4 regions of the Bacillus sp. CPT56D-587-MTF genome follow, and region 2 is predicted to be linked to each of the others. Evidence: riboswitches for the same ligand, from Rfam matches in the RefSeq annotation. Region 2 holds a riboswitch; each other region holds the start of a gene.

Region 1 (4,992 bases), 1.2 Mb from region 2:
GTCGTTTGCGGTGACTTTTTACAGTTACCTCCAATTGCGATGGCAAATCATGAACTCGTTCGCAAATGGCTTGGGGAAGATATGTTTTACCATGCTGGGATTGTGGAGTCTGTTAATAAATCAGAAGCACACCCAAACCTATTTATGTTGCAGGAACAAAGACGTATGCATGCGGATATATCGAAGTTTACGAATTCGTTTATTTATAAAAATAGAGTATACGATCATCCGTCTGTTTCAGAGCGTAAAGAACTTGCGCAATTGCAGCCGTTTGCAAATGAAGCGAGTGTTTTATTTGATACGAGCCAAATGGGAGCTTTTTCGTTAAAAGATGCTGCTTCTGGTTCACGTTTTAACATTATGTCTGGTTTAGTAGCAATGCAAATGATGTTAATCGGATTGTTAGACGGTGTTCAATCAATTGGTATTGTGACACCTTACAGGGCGCAGTCACGCTTTTTATCGACGTGTATTAGAGAAATGTTGCAGAGAACGAAATATCAAAACATACCAGTTTTAGCGGCGACAGTTCATAAGTTCCAAGGTTCTGAAAGAGATATGATGATTTTTGATACGGTGGATAGTTATCCGCAAGAACGACCTGGTGTATTATTCTTTGATCACAAAAACCATCGCCTCGTCAATGTAGCAGTGACAAGGGCGAGAGGGAAGTTCATTCAATTATCAGATTGCCATTATATGCGTAAAAACCTTTCGAGAAAACAAGCGTTATCACAATTAACAGCTCATATAGAACGTCACGGAGATGTGTATGATCGCACGACATCAAGACAATTGTGGGAACGGAAAATTTCGAAACGTTTACGCTGGTTTATGGAAATGAATCTTGAAGAGCCGAAAGGGCTATTAAAAGATATTTTAGCAGCAAAACGAAAAATTATTATTTCACTTCCAAGTACAAAACAAGTGGATAAGCGAGTATGGCAAGCGTTAATGCGTACAAATGCGCAAATAACAGTGTATAGTGACGGACCAGTTCCACTGAAAAATGTAAAGTTACAAAGACAAAATAAAGCATTCCCGTTCCTAGTAATCGATGATGAAATCTTCTGGGCAGGCGCACCGCTTACATCTCAAATGATGTTTGAAGGTAGTACGGAATTTCCGTACGTATGTGCAAGACTGCAAGCACCTGAGACAATTGGTGTATTAAAAGGATTTTTAGATATTCGGTAAATTCGGATAGGAATTCCTTGACTTTTACTTGGAATGAACTTAGAATAAAAAATAATTTAATATAATTTTATGAAAATTCTTATCACGAGAGGTGGAGGGACTGGCCCTATGATACCTCGGCAGCGGATTCGTTATGAATACTGTGCCAATTCCAGCAAGGTAACTTGAAAGATAAGAAAGAAGCTCATTTTGACTGTATATACAGAAGCCTCTTTCTATCTTTTAGAAAGAGGCTTTTTTACGTGAAAATAAAAGGAGGAAGAACAATGGGAGCGACAGGAGTAGCGTCACAAAGAAAAACAATTGAAGAGAGTATCGAAAGAAATAAGGAAAAGTACATAGAAACAAGTCATGATATTCATGCGAATCCGGAGATTGGAAACCAAGAGTTTTACGCATCAAGAACGTTAAGTTTATTACTAGGTAGTGCAGGGTTTCAGTTACAGCACAATATAGCTGGACATGAAACGGGATTTATCGCGCGAAAAAGCTCTGGAAAACAAGGACCGGCAATTGCATTTTTAGCGGAGTACGACGCTTTACCAGGACTCGGTCATGCGTGTGGTCACAATTTAATCGGCACAATTAGTGTTGCAGCAGCAATTGCATTATCAGAAACACTTGAAGAAATTGGCGGAGAAGTTGTCGTGTTTGGTACGCCAGCAGAAGAAGGCGGGCCAAATGGTAGCGCGAAATCAAGTTATGTAAAGGCAGGTTTATTTAAAGACATTGATGCGGCGCTTATGATTCATCCGAGCGGAAAAACAGCGACAACGAGTCCTTCACTAGCAGTCGATCCACTTGATTTTCATTTTTACGGAAAAACAGCTCACGCTGCAGCTTCGCCAGAAGAAGGGATTAACGCATTAGATGCGGTTATTCAGCTCTATAACGGTATTAATGCACTTCGCCAACAACTTCCGTCAGACGTGAGAATTCATGGCGTCATTACAGAAGGAGGAAAAGCACCTAACATTATTCCTGACTACGCTGCAGCAAGGTTCTTCATCCGTGCAGCAACGCGAAAAAGATGTGCAGAAGTAACAGAAAAAGTAAAAAATATTGCTGAGGGAGCAGCGTTAGCAACAGGTGCGAAAGTAAAAATCCATCAATTCCAAAATGAAATCGATGAATTACTCGTAACAAAAACATATAACGATATTGTAGCGGAAGAACTAGAACTATTAGGTGAAGATGTAAATCGTACAGAAAGAGTAGGAATCGGTTCAACCGACGCAGGAAACGTAAGTCAAGTCGTACCGACAATTCATCCGTACATTAAAATCGGACCAGATGATTTAATTGCACATACGAATGAATTTAGAGAAGCAGCACGTTCAGAACTTGGAGATAAAGCATTAATTACATCGGCAAAAGCATTAGCAAATACGGCGTATCGATTAATTACGGAAGAAGGGTTGTTAGAGAAGGTGAAGGAGGAGTTTAGAGAGGCGCAGAGGAATCAAGGGTAAGGGGATTAAGGTACTTTTTTCGAATAGAGATCTAATTAATAAGTAGAGATATAAAAAAGAACATTGAAAATCAATGTTCTTTTTTTTGTTACTAATCATTGATTCTGTTGGATTTTCTCATAAAGGAAAAGCTTGTACTGTTAGCGGAGGATAATACGTATCCCTTTGTTAGAACGACAATTTCTCCTCAAACTCACTCTTTAAAACAATTAAAGGAGATGACAAGCCAAATTGCATTAAGGAGTCTAAAAATGTAGCGAGAGAATCCATCGAATCGCTCATGACCTTTATCATATAATTAAACTCCCCACTAATTCGATATAAATCTGTTACTTCAGGAGCGGCATTACAAAATTGAATAAAATCAGAGCATTGGCTCGTTTTAAACATGATGAATGCTTGAATGTTTTTATTAATTTTTGCAGGCTCAAATTTCGTTCGATAAGCCGCTATAACTCCTTGATCTTCAAGTTTATTAATACGCTCTTTTACAGCAGGTTGCGTCATGGATATAATTCGTCCTATTTCTGAAACGGAAATTCTCGCATTTTCATACAACAAGTTCATAATTTTATGATCGATTTCATCCAGTTTTACTGTGTTTTGCATTGTGTAGCCTCCTTATTTTGTTTTCTAAAGTGAATCATAAATTATAACTATAATATCATAAGTGAACGAACTAAATTACCTATAAATCTATATTTAAAATGATTGGTTTTTGCATGAAAATATAAGTATGGCATTCATCAAACGGAAATTTAGGAAGGATGGAAGAAATGAAGAATCTTAATGGAAAAGTAGCATTAGTAACAGGAGCGAGTCGCGGAATTGGCCGTGCGATTGCGATGAGATTGGCGAAAGATGGAGCATTAGTTGCGATTCACTACGGTCGAAATAAAACAGCTGCAGATGAAACGATTAGTGAGATTGAATCTAATGGAGGAAAAGCGTTCTGAATTGAAGCTGAACTCAATTCAATTGATGGTGTCAAAAAGCTAGTAGAACAGTTAAAGCATGAATTACAAATAAAAGTTGGTACATCAGAGATTGATATTTTAGTAAACAATGCAGGGATAGGTACACAAGGAACGATTGAAAATACGACAGAAGAAGTTTTTGATGAAATCATGTCTGTAAATATGAAAGCACCATTCTTTTTAATCCAGCAAACATTACCATTAATACGAGCAGAGGGTCGCATTATTAACATTTCATCAGCTGAAGTAAGGCTTGGTTTTACAGGCTCAATTGCATACGGCTTAAGTAAAGGTGCGCTTAATACGATGACACTGCCTCTAGCTAAACATCTTGGAGAAAGAGGTATAACAGTGAATACAATTATGCCTGGATATACGAAGACAGATATCAATGCAAAATTGCTAGATGATCCGGAAATACGAAATTTTGCTACCAACTCATCTGTGTTCGGACGAATAGGGCAAGTTGAAGATATTGCAGATGCAGTAGCATTCCTTGCTTCTTCTGATAGCCGCTGGGTAACGGGGCAGATTTTAGATGTTTCTGGCGGGTTTTGTTTATAGGGTCACTACTCCATAGCCATCAAGCTAATCTAGTAATTTATAGAAAGATAGGCATACTAAAGAAGTCTATTAAAACGTGATTTTTTCGCTAGGCAACTTGAATCAGGGGGCATTTCTTTTTCTTAAGTTGACGGGTATGTATGGTGCCCCCGATTAGACGATAGTGAATGAACAATTTCGGGGTTCAGTTCAACTTTATTCAAAATAAGATTTTTTGCAGTAAAATCAATGTTAGTGGAACTTTTTTAAAAATTAACATAAATACTTGCAATATTTAAATTAGTACTATATAGTTCTAGTTATGACAAAGATAAAATTAATGAATCAAAAACGTGTGATTGAAGTAGCTGCAACATTATTTTTAGAAAAAGGGTTTGCTTATACAAGTATGGATGAATTAGTACGTGTAAGCAAAGTTTCAAAGTCTAATGTGTATTATCACTTTTCTAATAAGGAAGTATTATTAGAAGGGGTCGTTGATTATTGGATTGAAATGTATCAATCTGCAATTGATGACGTACTTTCTCAGAACCAATTTTTAGTTGAAGATCGTATCCAACTGTTTTTAAAGCAATTATCACAAGGAGTTCAATCGAGAGAGTATAAGGGAAGCTGTCCATTTATTACTCTTTATATTCAAAGTCCTAAACAGGCCACGCAAATAAAAGAAAAAATAGGTCTTTTTTTTACAGGATTACAAAAGAAAGTTTCTCTATTACTTAAACAAGGGGTAGAGAATGGAGAATTTAGAAATACGATTAATATTGATGAGGTTGCATCAC
Region 2 (4,992 bases):
GATTAAAATATCTGCACAAGTATCCATTATTTTCACCCCTTTTTATTTCTTAATATATCAATTAATCCATTATTTAGAAATAGATGATATACTTTTATTTTTTATGGACTATAAGAAAAGAAGAAATTCAAATGAATATAGCTAAACCGCATAAAAAGAAGATATGAAAACCTAATCTCATATCTTCTTTTTCTCTATGCATTTACAGGTTCTTCTACATAAGAAAGGGCATTTTCAAAATCGGATATTAAATCGTTAACATTTTCAAGACCGACTGATAACCGAAGTAATGAATTAGAGATTCCTCTTTTATCACGAGCTTCTTGCGACAGTGCTGCATGTGACATTTTTGCTGGATAAGAAAGAATTGACTCTACAGCTCCTAAACTAACTGCAAAAACAGGCAATTTTACTTTTGATAAAAATTTGCGGAGTGCATCTTCTGACTGCAAAGTAAACGATAAGACCGCTCCAGCTGATGTTGCTTGAGATTGTTGAATATCAAATCCGAGATGAGTTTGTAATCCCGGATAATAGACATTTTTTACTTTAGAGTGCTCTTGTAAATAATGTGCGATTTTATTGGCATTTTTAGCTGAATGTTCGAGGCGTACATGCAATGTTTTTAGACCGCGAAGTACGAGAGAACAATCTTGAGGTCCTAAAATAGCACCGAATGCATTTTGTAAAAATCCAAGCTTTTGAGCGAGTTCTGAATCTTTTACTACTGCTAATCCGGCAGTAACATCACTATGACCAGCAATAAATTTTGTAGCACTATGAAGAACGACATCAGCTCCAAGTTCAAGTGGTTTTTGGAATAGTGGTGTCAAAAATGTATTATCAACAAAAGTAAGAGCCCCAATAGATTTTGCGAGTTTAGAAACCTCGCGAATATCTGTCACTTTTAAAAGTGGGTTAGAAGGTGTTTCTACATAAAAGAGCTTTGTATTTGGTTTAATGTTTTGTTTTATTTCTTCTAAATTGGTCATATCAACAAATGTATGTGAAACACCGTAACGGGAGAGTACCTCAGTTATCACTCGGTAAGTGCCTCCGTACACATCTTCTGAAATGAGTACGTGATCACCTTGTGAAAGAAGGAGGAATGCAGTGGAAATCGCTGCAATGCCTGATGCAAAGGCGAATCCTTTTGTTCCGCCTTCTAATAAAGCAATGATATCTTCAAGAGCTTCACGAGTTGGATTTCCTGACCTGCTATAGTCATATTTTCCGAACGTATCTACATCAAACTGGTGAAAAGTTGATGTGTTATAAATAGGAACGTTCACAGCGCCTGTTTGCGAGTCGTGTTTATATTGGTTGTGTAGTAAGAGTGTATCTATAGAATAGCTCATATTCTTACACCTTCTTTTACGAGTTTAATTGCTTGCTTTAAGTCTTGAATTAAATCGTTACTATTTTCAATGCCAACTGAGAATCGAAGAAGACGATTGCATACGCCGTTTGCTGTTCTAATTTCTTCAGGAATATCAGCATGTGTTTGCGTTGCTGGATAAGTCATTAAACTTTCTACACCACCAAGACTTTCGGCAAATGTAATTAAGGATAAAGATTGTAAGAATGGATTAATCCAAGCTTCATCTTTAAGGCGGAATGAGATCATGCCGCCTCTTCCTGGATAAAATACATCTGTCACCCCGTCTTCATCATTTAAATACGCAACAACTGCTTTCGCATTTTCTTCATGTTGCCTCATGCGAAGCGCTAACGTTTTCATACCGCGAATTAATAACCATGAGTCAAATGGGCTTAAAACTGCACCTGATGCATTATGATAATGAGCGATTTCCTCGCAAAGTTCCTTTCCTTTTGCAACGACAAGCCCGCTTAGTACATCGTTATGTCCCCCTAAATATTTCGTTGCGCTATGAAGTACAATGTCAGCACCTTCTGTTAATGGTTGCTGTATATAAGGTGTGTAGAAAGTGTTGTCTACAATAAGGAGTAGTCCGTTCCTTTTCGCTACAGTTGCGACAGCAGCAATATCAGTAACTTGCATTAATGGATTAGTTGGAGTTTCTATGAAAATAGCCTTCGTTTCAGTTGTGATAGCTTGCTCAATTTGTTTAATAGACTGTGTATTTACGTATCTACATCGAACATTCCACTTTTTTTCATGCTCAGAAAATAATCGATACGTTCCCCCGTATAAATCTTCAGATACAATAAGTTCGTCTCCAGAGCGGAATAGAGAAAGGACGAGGAGAACAGCCGCCATCCCTGAACTACAGGCATAACCTTGTTCGCCATATTCTAAGTCTGCGATCGCCTGTTCTAAAAGACCTCGAGTTGGATTGCCAGTTCGTGAATAGTCAAAGCCAGTAGATTTACCAATTCCTTCGTGACGATAAGCGGTTGAGAAATAAACTGGTGGATTAACCGTTCCGGTTGTAGTTTCACTGCGATTTCCGATTTGTGCTAGTTTTGTTTCGATTGTTGACATATGAAAATTCCTCCTTTTTAAATTGAAACATTAAGTGAATATAAAATAAAAAAAGCCTTCTAAGAAGAAGGCTTTCGGTTTGAATAGAGTCTTCTTCTCATCTGTCAAATCTTTCACAATTTGCTGGAATTAGCACCTTATTAACAAAATGTTAATGGTTGCTGAGGCGTCACAGGGCCAGTCCCTCTACCTCTCTAGATAAGAATGTTCGTATGAAATTTTTATTATGTTTTTAACTTTACAATAAAATATAACTGAATTGCAACTTTATTTTAAATAATTTTTATTTTTCCGCAAGTGTCATTGACTTTTACTTTTGTGCATGCTAAATTTATTAAAAAATTAACAAACATTGTTAAAAGGGGAACGCATTTCCTTTTAGCTACATAAATAAAATAATAAAGACAACTCTTATTGAGAGCGGTGGAGGGAAAGGCCCTGTGAAACCCGGCAACCTTCAAACGAAATGTTTGAAACGGTGCTAATACCTGCAAAACGAATGTTTTGCATAATAAGAGGAGGAACGATTATGTCCCCCTCTTCAAAGTGAAGAGGGGGTTTTTATATTGATAGAAATGAGGGAGAGTCGTGAAATTACTAGATTTATTATCAAAAGGAATTGTAATAGGTGATGGTGCGGTTGGGACGTTATTGCATTCACATGGTTTGCAAAGTAGCTTTGAAGAATTGAATGTATCTGATCCAGACTTAATTATATCGATTCATAAACAATATGTAGCTGCTGGAGCAGATGTAATTCAAACGAATACGTATGGAGCAAATGAGGCGAAATTACGTATGTATGGTTTAGAAAATCAAGTTACAGAAATTAATAGAGCGGCAGTAAAACTGGCGAAAGCATCTGTGACAGATAAAAATGCAATTTTAGGAACAATTGGTGGTATGAAACATATCGGAGCTGTTACAACGACTGATATGGAAAGAGAGTTTATGTTACTTGAACAGGCAGGGGCTTTACTAGAAGAACAGGTTGATGGATTACTATTAGAAACTTTTTACGATGAATTTGAATTACTTCATGCCGTTAAAGTATTGCGTAAGCAAACGAATATTCCAATTGTTGCGCAATTAGCGTTACATGAAGCAGGTACGACTCAAAATGGAAATGATGTCAATGAAATATTAAAGCAACTTATAGATTACGGTGCAAATGTTGTTGGATTGAATTGTCAACTAGGGCCGCTTCATATGACGGAAGCTTTCAAAATGATATCGATTCCTCAAAATGGCTATTTATCAGCATACCCAAATGCAGGCCTCCCGAATTATGTGGATGGACGTTACGTATATGAGGGAAGCCCAGCTTATTTTGAAGCGATGACACCGAGATTTATTGAGCAAGGTATTCGGTTATTGGGTGGTTGTTGTGGTACGACTCCAGAACATATTCAAAGTATGAAGCGCGCTGTTGCGAATATTACCCCTGTAATAGAAAAAGACACGATTCAAAGGCCGAAAGTCGTTCATACGCATGAGAAACGTTCGAAGGCTCACGTCACTCTAGCAGAGAAAGCGAAAAAACAAACGACAGTTGTAGTGGAATTAGATCCACCGAAAACGTTAGATACACAGCGTTTTTTTGAAGGAGCAAGAGCGTTAAAAAGAGCGGGAGCAGATGCTATTACTCTAGCAGATAATTCATTAGCATCGCCTCGTGTTTCTAATATGGCGATGGGTGCGTTATTAACGAAGCATGATATCCCAGTATTGACGCATTTAACGTGTAGAGATCATAACGTCATTGGACTACAATCTCATTTGTTAGGTTTATCGGCGTTAGGGATGGAAGAAGTGTTAGCTTTAACTGGTGATCCAGCGCGCGTTGGTGATTTTCCCGGTGCCACTTCTGTATATGATTTATCCTCTATTGAGCTTATTAAAATGATTAAAGAAATGAACGATGGACGTTCAATTTTAGGGAAATCAATTGGACCGGCGACAAGGTTTTCTGTAGGCGGCGCATTTAATCCTCACGTGAGGCACTTAAAAGCAGCGGTTAAGCGAATGGAACGAAAAATAGATGCTGGAGCGGAGTATTTTTTAACTCAGCCAATTTACGATATCAAGTTAATTGAAGAAGTGTATGAAGCGACAAAGCATTTGGAACAACCTATTTTTATTGGAATTATGCCGTTAGTAAGTAAGCGGAATGCAGATTTTCTTCATTTTGAGGTGCCGGGTATTACTCTTCCTGAAGAAATAAGAGAGAGAATGGATGGACATGAAACGAAAGAGGCAGCAATTGAGGAAGGGATCCGCATTTCACAAGAATTGGTCGACGCAGCGATGAAATATTTTAATGGTATTTATCTTACTACACCATTTTTAAAGTATGAAATTACAGAACATCTTGTTAAATATGTAAGAGAAAAGCAAGAAGTGAAAGAAGGTATTAATTGATGAAGTGTATAGAAGAAAAATTAAAAAATAGCATTTTAATATTAGATGGTGCAATGGGGACAATGATTCAGCAAGAGGATTTAACTGCTGAAGATTTCGGAGGA
Region 3 (4,992 bases), 1.6 Mb from region 2:
TCCGTGCTGCAGCAATCGTTCGTCGCAGAAAACATGAATTCTCTGCTATTCTTGTAAAAGAAGCAGGTAAGCCATGGAATGAGGCAGATGCTGATACAGCAGAAGCAATCGACTTTATGGAATATTATGGTCGTCAAATGTTAAAATTAAAAGACGGTATTCCAGTAGAAAGCCGTCCAATTGAATATAATCGTTTCTCTTACATTCCATTAGGAGTAGGTGTTATCATTTCTCCTTGGAACTTCCCATTCGCAATTATGGCAGGTATGACAACAGCTGCTTTAGTTTCTGGTAACACAGTATTACTAAAACCAGCTAGTACAACTCCTGTAGTAGCAGCGAAATTTATGGAAGTATTAGAAGAAGCTGGCTTACCAGCTGGCGTAGTAAACTTCGTTCCAGGTAACGGTTCTGAAGTTGGTGACTACTTAGTAGATCATCCTCGTACACGTTTCGTAAGCTTCACGGGATCTCGTGATGTAGGTATCCGCATCTATGAGCGTGCAGCGAAAGTAAACCCAGGACAAATTTGGTTAAAACGTGTTATCGCTGAAATGGGCGGTAAAGATACAATCGTTGTTGATAAAGAAGCAGATCTTGAATTAGCAGCTAAGTCTATCGTTGCATCAGCATTCGGATTCTCAGGACAAAAATGTTCTGCATGTTCTCGTGCAGTAATCCATGAAGATGTATATGATCATGTATTAAATCGTGCTGTTGAATTAACAAAAGAATTAACAGTTGCTAACCCAGCAGTATTAGGTACAAACATGGGTCCTGTTAATGACCAAGCTGCATTCGATAAAGTAATGAGCTATGTTGCAATTGGTAAAGAAGAAGGTAGAATCTTAGCAGGTGGCGAAGGAGACGATTCAAAAGGCTGGTTCATCCAACCAACAATCGTTGCTGACGTTGCAGAAGATGCTCGCTTAATGAAAGAAGAAATCTTCGGACCAGTAGTAGCATTCTGTAAAGCGAAAGACTTCGATCATGCACTTGCAATTGCAAATAATACGGAATACGGTTTAACAGGTGCTGTTATTACTAACAACCGTGACCATATTGAAAAAGCACGCGAAGACTTCCACGTTGGTAACTTATACTTCAACCGTGGATGTACTGGTGCAATCGTAGGTTACCAACCATTCGGTGGCTTTAACATGTCTGGTACAGACTCTAAAGCTGGTGGACCTGATTACTTAGCACTTCACATGCAAGCAAAAACTACTTCTGAAACTTTATAAGAAATAGTAGAGGAGCTCTTCACAGAATGTGAAGAGCTCCTTTTAAAATTGAAATCCTATATATTACCATCGTTCGAAGGGAATGAGCTAAAACCTATTAATAGCGGGATAAACATGTGAACAGAAATAAAATGATGAGAAAAGTTGACTTATTAGTCATATTTTTTAGTATTCATTTTGAGAATTTCCTGTATAATACAATTTGAAAGAAAATCTATGGTTCGACAAGGAACACTCCTTTCGGTTTTGCTCACTGAAAGGAGTGTTTTTTTATGTAGCTAAAAATTCTTGCGTGCTTATTACATTTGCATATACGCCATTTAAACTAGCTAAAATTGTATTGTGAATGTAAACAGCTGGTATAGTAGCGTTCTTAAAAGACAGGTCTTTTGTAGCACAAGCATCATGTATAACGGTACATTGAAAGCCAAAATCGAATGCAGCCCTTACTGTAGCATCGATACACATATGAGTCATCATCCCACATACAACGACATGTTCAATATTTAAACGTTTTAATTGCTCTAGAAGATTAGTTTCTCGGAAGCTATTTGGATAATGTTTGACTATAACTGTTTCTTCTCTAAGTGGACGTACGCTTTCGTGAATATGTACACCTTCTGTATTAGGTAGGAAAAAAGTAGCGTCATCTTTTATAGCTACGTGTTGGATATGAAAAATAGGTTCGCTGTTTGTTCTAAAGTGTTGTAATAACTGATTAGCATATTCGCTTGCTTCTACTGGATTACGCAATTCCATCTTTCCATTTGGAAAATAATCGTTTTGAATATCGATGAGTAAAAGAGCTGTTTTCATATATTTATCTTCCTCCGAGTTTCATATTCAAATAAATTTATTCAATTCGTAGAGAAGATTCTCCTGTTTAAAAATATGAGGAAGAAGAATTTTAAATAACCTTGAAAGTTACTATTTTCTCATGAATTTTCATCTGAAAATTTTAATAAAGGAATAATTAATATTTTTCTAAAAAATGTATTGACTCTTATTATTCTGAGTTCTATAATGAGAATTAATTAAACGACAATTAAATCGATACATTCTTATCCAGAGAGGTGGAGGGACTGGCCCTACGATACCTCAGCAACGGGTTTTTTTAATACCGTGCTAACTCCAGCAAGCCATATAAAGGCTTGGAAGATGAGAAGATGTGAACGAGTACATATAAGTGCTCTCCTTCTTATCTTTATGGTTGATAAGAAGGAGAGCACTTTTTATTTTACCTCGAAAGCTCTGCTTCAAGTTTTTACAGCATATAGGAGGGGAAAAAATGATTTCTTTTAACAATGTAAGTAAAGTGTATGAATCAGCTGGGCAATCTGTTCATGCGGTGGAGGATGTAACATTATCAGTTGAGAAAGGCGAAATTTTTGGCATTATTGGTTTTAGTGGCGCTGGAAAGAGTACGTTATTACGCTTAGTAAATATGTTAGAGAGACCGACGGCAGGAACGATTTCAATAGATGATAAAGATATTACATCATTATCGACGAAAGAATTACGTAAACTGAGACAAAGAATCGGAATTATTTTCCAAAGTTTTAATTTATTTAATTCAAGAACAGTATTTGGAAATATTGCTTATCCATTAAAGTTAGCGAAAGTACCAAAGAATGAGATAAAAGAAAGAGTAAATGAACTGCTGAAGTTTGTAGGGTTAGAAGATAAAGCAAACTATTACCCAGAGCAGCTATCAGGTGGACAAAAGCAGCGTGTGGGCATTGCTAGAGCACTTGCGACATCGCCAGATATTCTTATATGTGATGAGGCAACATCAGCCTTAGATCCAGAAACAACGACAGAAATTCTAAACTTATTAAAGAAAGTAAATAGAGAATACAATTTAACAATTCTTCTTATTACACATGAAATGCATGTTGTGAAAGAAATTTGTCACCGTGTAGCTGTAATGGAGAAGGGAAAAGTTATTGAAGAAGGAAAACTGTTTGATGTTTTCACGCAACCAAAAACAAAGACGACTCAAAACTTTGTACGTTCTGTCATTAATGATCATTTACCGGAAAGTGTTCTAGCGAAAATTCAAAATGGTGGTCAAATTTATCGTCTAACATTTACTGGTGAGGAGACAGGACAGCCGGTACTATCATATATCGCAAAAAACTATAACGTCGATGTAAATGTACTGTACGGAAATATTATTGAACTTCAAAATGTGCTATTTGGAAATCTTCTTGTAGAGTTGCAAGGGGAGCAGAGGGAAATTCAAAAAGCATTACAACATCTAAGACTGCAAGTGCAGCTGAAGGAGGTAGAAGCTCATGCGAGTTGATTGGAGTATATTTTGGCCGCGCATACTAGATGCGACGGGGGATACCCTCTTAATGGTAATTGTAATCCTTATATTTGCTACAATTCTTGGTATACCTCTAGGTTTACTTTTATATGTAACGAGAAAAGGAAACTTTTTAGAAAATAAATGGGTCTTTTCTATTCTTAACATCATAATTAATACAATTCGTCCGGTACCATTCATTATCTTTTTAGTAGCGTTAAGTCCACTAACGAGAAGTGTTATCGGAACGACGATTGGAACAGCAGCAGCAATTTTCCCGATGACGTTAGTCGCATCAATTGGTATTGCTAGAATGGTTGAAACAAACCTTGTTTCCGTTCCGAAAGGAGTAATTGAAGCAGCGCAAGCAATGGGCGCCTCGCCAATTAGAATTGTTTTTGAAATCCTTGTACCAGAAGCGTTAGCGCCATTAATCTTAGGTGTCACATTTATGACAGTTGGTTTAATTGAATTTTCTGCAGTTGCTGGGCTTGTCGGTGGTGGCGGTCTTGGTGATTTAGCAATGACATATGGTTATCAACGTTTTGATACATCAGTTATGTTCGTAACGGTCGTGTTACTTATTATTCTCGTACAGATAGCTCAAAATTTAGGGAATTACTTTGCGAAAGTCTTGTTACGCAGATCATAAAAAGGAAGAGAGGAAAAGAAAATGAAGAAAATTTTAGCATTTGCATTATCAGCGATTGTAGGAGTCTCAGCATTAAGCGGCTGCTCAAGTGGAGACACGGGTGCAGGAGCGAAAGAAAAAGTAGTTCGCGTCGGTGTAACTGGAACGGATGGAGACGCTTGGGAAATTTTGAAGAAAAAAGCTGAAAAAGAAGGGATTAAGATTAAACTGGTGGAGTTCTCCGATTACACAACGCCAAATAAAGCGTTAGCTGATGGAGATATTGAACTAAACTCATTCCAGCATATTGCGTTCTTAGAGCAATTTAAAAAGGAACATAAGTTAGATATTACAGCTGTTGGTACAACACAAATTGCACCAATGGGTTTATACTCTGAAAAATATAAGAAATCAAATGAAATCCCAGATGGTTCAGAAATTGCAATTCCAAACGATCCAACGAACCAAGCACGTGCATTAAAACTTCTTGATGCAGCTGGATTATTAAAGCTGAAAAAGGATTTTGGTCTATTTGGAGATCCAAGTGGTATTGCTGAAAATCCGAAGAAATTAAAAATTACACCGGTTATCGCACAGCAAACACCTCGTGTGTTAAAAGATGTAGCGGCATCAGTTATTAATAACGGTGTTGCTGGTCAAGCTGGATTAGATCCAGCGAAGGATCCTATTTTCTTAGAAGATCCAAAGAATGAAAATGCGAAGCCTTATATTAATATTTTCGCAGCTCGTACGAAAGATAAAGATGATCCAACACTGAAAAAAGTAATTGAATTATACCATTCAAA
Region 4 (4,992 bases), 210 kb from region 2:
TAGCGAAAATGCCGTGACCACTGACGATAAAGCGAACTTCGTCATCTGTATGATGGTGTTCCTTTTGGAAATTAATTAATAATTCGTCAAGGTTAGGTGTGCTACTTGAAAGTGAGATTACATCATGTGCTTTATAACCTCGACGTGCTGAAACATCAGCGATTTCTTTTGAAAAAATAGCTAATATTTCAGCTTTGTTTTCATCTGTTAACGAATAATTTTCATTTAAATGAGTAGGAAGTTTAGAAATATTCCATTTCTCATATAAAACGCCTTCCTCTTGTAGAAATTTAGATACTTCCACTTCATTTTCAATACGAGTATTTACTTCATGAATACGAATTTGCGCCATTAGAAACGCCTCCTTGAATTGATAATAGTTTTATATGAAATTGGAATAAAAACTCATAAGCTTCTAATCTCTTCTTTGCATCAAAGCTATCTCGGCCCCATACGGTAATACCGTGGTTACGGATTAATACTGCACCCGAATCTCCTTGTATATGCTTTCGGAAGTTTTCTCCAAGTGTTGGGATATGGGCATGGTTTTCGATAATAGGAATGTGAATGGTTGCACCTTCTTCCCAAATATCGAGAGCTTTAATAATTTCTTGATTTTGAAGGGTGACTGCATCACTATATAAATTTGTGATGACATTATTATCGGTTGTATGAACATGAAGTACGCAACCGGCATTCGTATTGTTATAAATGTGTGTATGCAATATTGTTTCTGCTGAAGGGCGTAATTCAGTCTCTAAAACGGGAACTCCTACATGATCTACTAATAGAAAATCATCTGGAGTGGTTTTTGTTTTATCTTTACCGCTTGCCGTAATAAGAAAAGTAAGTGGTTCATGACTAACCTTTATAGAAATATTACCACTTGTTGCTGGGAACCAATTTCGTGTTGTTAACTCTTTTTTTATCTCGCTTAAGTCATACCATTGACGAAAAAGTTGTTTCATGCCTTCACCTCCAACAAAAGTTTTAATTCAGCTTGCACATCTTGAAATGTTTCAAACGGTGTATAAGCAATATGATTTTCTTCACACTTTGTAATAAGAAAATCGCGAGCGAATACTTTATCAGCTTGTTTCGCGGCTTGTAAATCAGTAATAGAATCTCCAATTACAATATGAAAGTCATCTGTATCACTTAATTTACGGATTAATGATGATTTACATAATCCGCAATGATTTTGACAATGATCATCACAAGAATGAGGCCATTTAACTGTAATAAACTCTGCTGAAAAGTCTGTTTCATTACAATAAATTTGCTCTTTTGGAATGATTCCTTGTAAGAGTGGATAGACGAAGAAATCCATTCCACCTGATATCACGTAAAAAGAAATGTTATTTTCCTTTACGAATTGTATAAACTCATGAAAACCACTACGGATTTCAGCAGTTTCTATTAAAAATTGAATAATATCATCGTGCAGATTAGTAGGTATTAATTGAAATAATTGAGAAACACCTTCTTGAATGGATAGTTCTTGTGATAAAATTTTATTCTTTACTTCTTCGGCTTCTGGTGGTGCGAATTTTTCCATAATGGACATAATGTTATCATTATTTGTAATCGTGCCATCGAAATCACAAAATACTTGAATACTCATAATTTCACCTCATAAGAGGGATTTCCCCATATTTGTAGTGCACTATGCAAATTTATGTCGTCTACTTCATGGAGTGGTTTATTTTGCAAAGTAGCATCAATTGCAGTACGGAAAGCTTTACCGCCGCCTTGCGCTCCATTTGGATGTCCGTGTATCCCGCCGCCAGCATTAATAACAACATCTTTACCGAAATCTCGTACAATAAAGGGAACGAAACCAGGATGAATACCAGCAGACGGAACAGAAAAGCTCTTCTTGAAAGATGCATCGTCTTCAGTTAAATATTTTGAGATAGCAAGAGCCTCCTCTTTTTCTAGCGCAACACTTCCGTATGGAGATGGGAATAATGAAAAGTCAGCCCCAGCATAACGTAGTAGCTTTCCAAGTAATAATGGAGATGAAACTCCATATAACTTGGATGCTGAATAAGCACCACTTACAGCAGGATGTGCCATAATAGGAACTGGGATTTCATCATCTTCTGCAAGTGATTGTAGTACATCTAGTCCGTAAGCAAATACGTTAAATAATAGAATATCAGCTCCAGCTTGCACTGCACGTTTAGCATTTTCTTTTAAATCAAAAGTTCGTCCTGTTAAATTTACGGCATATAACGTTTTATGTCCGTATGTTTCATATACGGATTGTAAAACTTCTTTTCCAGATACAATGCGTTTCGTAAGTGGTGTTAATGCATTTTCAAATAATATTTCATCATCTTTTACTATATCTACACCACCAATTGCTTGATCGCGTAATTGCGTTTTTAAATACCCAATGTTTCGTCCAATCATTCCTTTAAAAATACTCATTAAAAGGGGACGATCATGCACTTGTAAAAGATTTCGAATACCATCTATCCCGAATTTTGGACCAGGAAAATGTTTTTTTAACTCGTCTGAAAAAGTTAAGTCAATTAATTTTACTTCGCCATCAAGTGATAGCTTTCCAAATGTAGTCGTTAAAATCGCTGGTAAATCTGGACTGAAGTTTAATAGCGGATATTCGATTTTAATAATTCCGCGTTTTACTTTTTTACGTAAATACGAATTGGTATGTTCATGTTCAGCTAATTCCTCAACATGAATGACGTTGCCTTTATGCTGCTTTAATTGTTCTTGCAATAAGTGTGGCAAATGAGTCCAAGAGCCAATTGTTAAACCGAGTGCAATTTGCTCAGCTTTTTTTTCTAAGTTATGTGAATCATCATGGATTAAATACGTCGCTATAATTCCGCTCATTGTTATAACCTCCTAGTTAAATAAAAAAACCTCTCAGCTAAGGAGAGGTTTTTTTACAACCAGCTCCTTATCTGTCAGCGTAATGCTGCGAGAATTAGCACCGTGTCTACAATTGTAGATCGGTTGCCGGGTTTCGTCGGGCTCGTCCCTCCACCTGCTCTTGATAAGAAGTATTTAGAAATGTTTAAATTTTTAAGATAACTGAATTTTGTCAGATATTTTTCGTGTTGTCAATTACTTTTTGAAAAAATTTAATTTATCAATTCGATTAATGGCTTCTCGTAATCTATCTTCTGTATGCAAGAGACCAACACGGACATACCCTTCGCCATGCTCACCAAATCCGACACCAGGAGCAACTGCGACATGTGCTTTTTCTAGTAAAATATCAGAAAATTGCTCAGAGGTGTATCCTTTTGGAACGGGAAGCCATGCAAAGAACGATCCTGTTGGAATGTCTACATTCCAACCAATTGAGTGACAGGCTGAAATAAGAGCGTTTCTTCGAGATTCGTAACTATTTACAAGGTCTATTACACAAGAATGTGAACTTAATAGCGCTTCTCGAGCGGCATCTTGAACTGCACCGAATATACTAACATACATATGATCTTGTAATAGGTTAATTGTTTCAATCACACTTTCATTCCCTACAGCAAAAGCGATGCGCCAGCCAGCCATATTGAAAGTTTTTGATAATGTGTAAATTTCAATTCCTATATCTTTCGCACCATCTGCTTGCAAGAAACTAACAGGTTTTTGACCATCAAATCCGATAGCGCCATAAGCAAAATCGTGAACAACTAATATATTATGTTTATTAGCAAAGTGAATGGTTTCATCAAAAAAATCTTTTGATGCAGTAGCACCGGTAGGATTATTTGGATAGTTTAAAAACATTAATTTTGCACGCTCTGCAATAGAGGCATCAATGTTCGTATAATCTGGTAAAAAGTTATTTTCTGCAATAAGTGGCATTCTTTCAAAGTGTGCTTTTGCTAAAGCAACCCCTGATAAATAATCTGGATAACCTGGATCCGGAACGAGAATCGTATCACCAGGATTTGTAAAACAAATCGGTAATTCTACTAGTCCAGCCTTCCCACCAAACAAAATAGCAACTTCAGTTTTTGGGTTTAATTCGACGCCATATTCACGTTTATAGAATGTAGCCACGGCTTCCTTTAAGCTTTCATGTCCGCGAAATGGCGGATATTTATGATGAATGGTCTTTTCGGCAGCATCTTGTAAAGCTTTTACGATATGCTGCGGTGTTGGTTGATCTGGATTACCTTGACCTAGATTAATAACATCGTGACCAGCTGCAACGACTTTGTTAACTTTTGCAACAAGTGAAGCGAAAAATTGTGTTGGCAATGATGTTACTATCTCAGAAGGTTGAAATAATTTCATACTTTCCACCTCTTTTGAAAGTTGTTACAATTCTAGTGACAAATGATATAATCTTTCCAGTATTTTGTAAAGAGAAAAATAAGAATGGGGCTGAAAAAATGAAAGTCGCATGTATTCAAATGGATATTGTTTTTGGAGATGTAGAAAAAAATATTGAGAATGCTAAAAATAAAATAAGTGAAGCTATGAAGGAAAGGCCAGATGTTATCGTCTTACCAGAACTATGGACAACAGGATATGATTTAACGAGACTTTCTGAAATTGCAGATAGGGATGGAGTGGAAACGAAAGAAAAGTTAATAGAATGGGCGAAGCGATATGATGTACATATTGTTGGTGGGTCCATAGCAAAGCAAACAGAGCAAGGCGTTACAAATACGATGTATGTTGTAAATAATGAAGGACAGTTAGTCAACGAATATAGTAAAGTACATTTATTTCAGCTTATGGATGAACATAAATATTTAATAGCTGGTAATGGTACGGGCGAATTTAAGCTAGATGATGTTGAATGCGCTGGAACAATTTGTTATGATATTCGTTTTCCAGAGTGGATGCGTGTTCATACTGCTAAAGGGGCAAAAGTATTATTTGTTGTAGCTGAATGGCCATTAGTTCGTTTAGCACATTGGCGTTTGCTATTGCAAGCAAGAGCAGTTGAAAATCAGTGTTATGTTGTTGCGTGTAATAGAGCAGGGAAGGATCCGAATAATG

Evidence for each region. Region 2 has a riboswitch for S-adenosylmethionine ahead of AC3WVZ_RS19975 (bifunctional homocysteine S-methyltransferase/methylenetetrahydrofolate reductase). Riboswitches for the same ligand answer to the same signal wherever they lie in the genome.
Region 1: another riboswitch for S-adenosylmethionine. It lies ahead of AC3WVZ_RS13970 (M20 family metallopeptidase); the one in region 2 lies ahead of AC3WVZ_RS19975 (bifunctional homocysteine S-methyltransferase/methylenetetrahydrofolate reductase).
Region 3: another riboswitch for S-adenosylmethionine. It lies ahead of AC3WVZ_RS28480 (methionine ABC transporter ATP-binding protein); the one in region 2 lies ahead of AC3WVZ_RS19975 (bifunctional homocysteine S-methyltransferase/methylenetetrahydrofolate reductase).
Region 4: another riboswitch for S-adenosylmethionine. It lies ahead of mtnW (2,3-diketo-5-methylthiopentyl-1-phosphate enolase); the one in region 2 lies ahead of AC3WVZ_RS19975 (bifunctional homocysteine S-methyltransferase/methylenetetrahydrofolate reductase).

Annotation. Positions count from the first base shown of each region.
Region 1 is NZ_JBYTEF010000001.1:2,721,257-2,726,248, reverse strand. Features, by position in the region: gene AC3WVZ_RS13975 (AAA domain-containing protein) at 1-1,197, shown strand, start outside; SAM riboswitch class I at 1,274-1,375, shown strand; gene AC3WVZ_RS13970 (M20 family metallopeptidase) at 1,464-2,669, shown strand; gene AC3WVZ_RS13965 (Lrp/AsnC family transcriptional regulator) at 2,838-3,278, opposite strand; partial or broken gene AC3WVZ_RS13960 (SDR family oxidoreductase) at 3,446-4,210, shown strand; gene AC3WVZ_RS13955 (TetR/AcrR family transcriptional regulator) at 4,530-4,992, shown strand, end outside.
Region 2 is NZ_JBYTEF010000001.1:3,876,094-3,881,085, reverse strand. Features, by position in the region: gene AC3WVZ_RS19990 (cysteine hydrolase family protein) at 1-27, opposite strand, end outside; gene metC (cystathionine beta-lyase) at 195-1,358, opposite strand; gene metI (cystathionine gamma-synthase/O-acetylhomoserine thiolyase) at 1,355-2,467, opposite strand; SAM riboswitch class I at 2,562-2,672, opposite strand; SAM riboswitch class I at 2,876-2,985, shown strand; gene AC3WVZ_RS19975 (bifunctional homocysteine S-methyltransferase/methylenetetrahydrofolate reductase) at 3,056-4,888, shown strand; gene metH (methionine synthase) at 4,888-4,992, shown strand, end outside.
Region 3 is NZ_JBYTEF010000001.1:5,508,014-5,513,005, forward strand. Features, by position in the region: gene pruA (L-glutamate gamma-semialdehyde dehydrogenase) at 1-1,244, shown strand, start outside; partial or broken gene AC3WVZ_RS28475 (cysteine hydrolase family protein) at 1,495-2,060, opposite strand; SAM riboswitch class I at 2,303-2,409, shown strand; gene AC3WVZ_RS28480 (methionine ABC transporter ATP-binding protein) at 2,533-3,552, shown strand; gene AC3WVZ_RS28485 (methionine ABC transporter permease) at 3,542-4,207, shown strand; gene AC3WVZ_RS28490 (MetQ/NlpA family ABC transporter substrate-binding protein) at 4,229-4,992, shown strand, end outside.
Region 4 is NZ_JBYTEF010000001.1:3,666,429-3,671,420, reverse strand. Features, by position in the region: gene AC3WVZ_RS18790 (1,2-dihydroxy-3-keto-5-methylthiopentene dioxygenase) at 1-352, opposite strand, end outside; gene AC3WVZ_RS18785 (methylthioribulose 1-phosphate dehydratase) at 330-968, opposite strand; gene AC3WVZ_RS18780 (2-hydroxy-3-keto-5-methylthiopentenyl-1-phosphate phosphatase) at 965-1,624, opposite strand; gene mtnW (2,3-diketo-5-methylthiopentyl-1-phosphate enolase) at 1,621-2,865, opposite strand; SAM riboswitch class I at 2,930-3,035, opposite strand; gene AC3WVZ_RS18770 (pyridoxal phosphate-dependent aminotransferase) at 3,100-4,278, opposite strand; gene AC3WVZ_RS18765 (carbon-nitrogen family hydrolase) at 4,293-4,992, shown strand, end outside.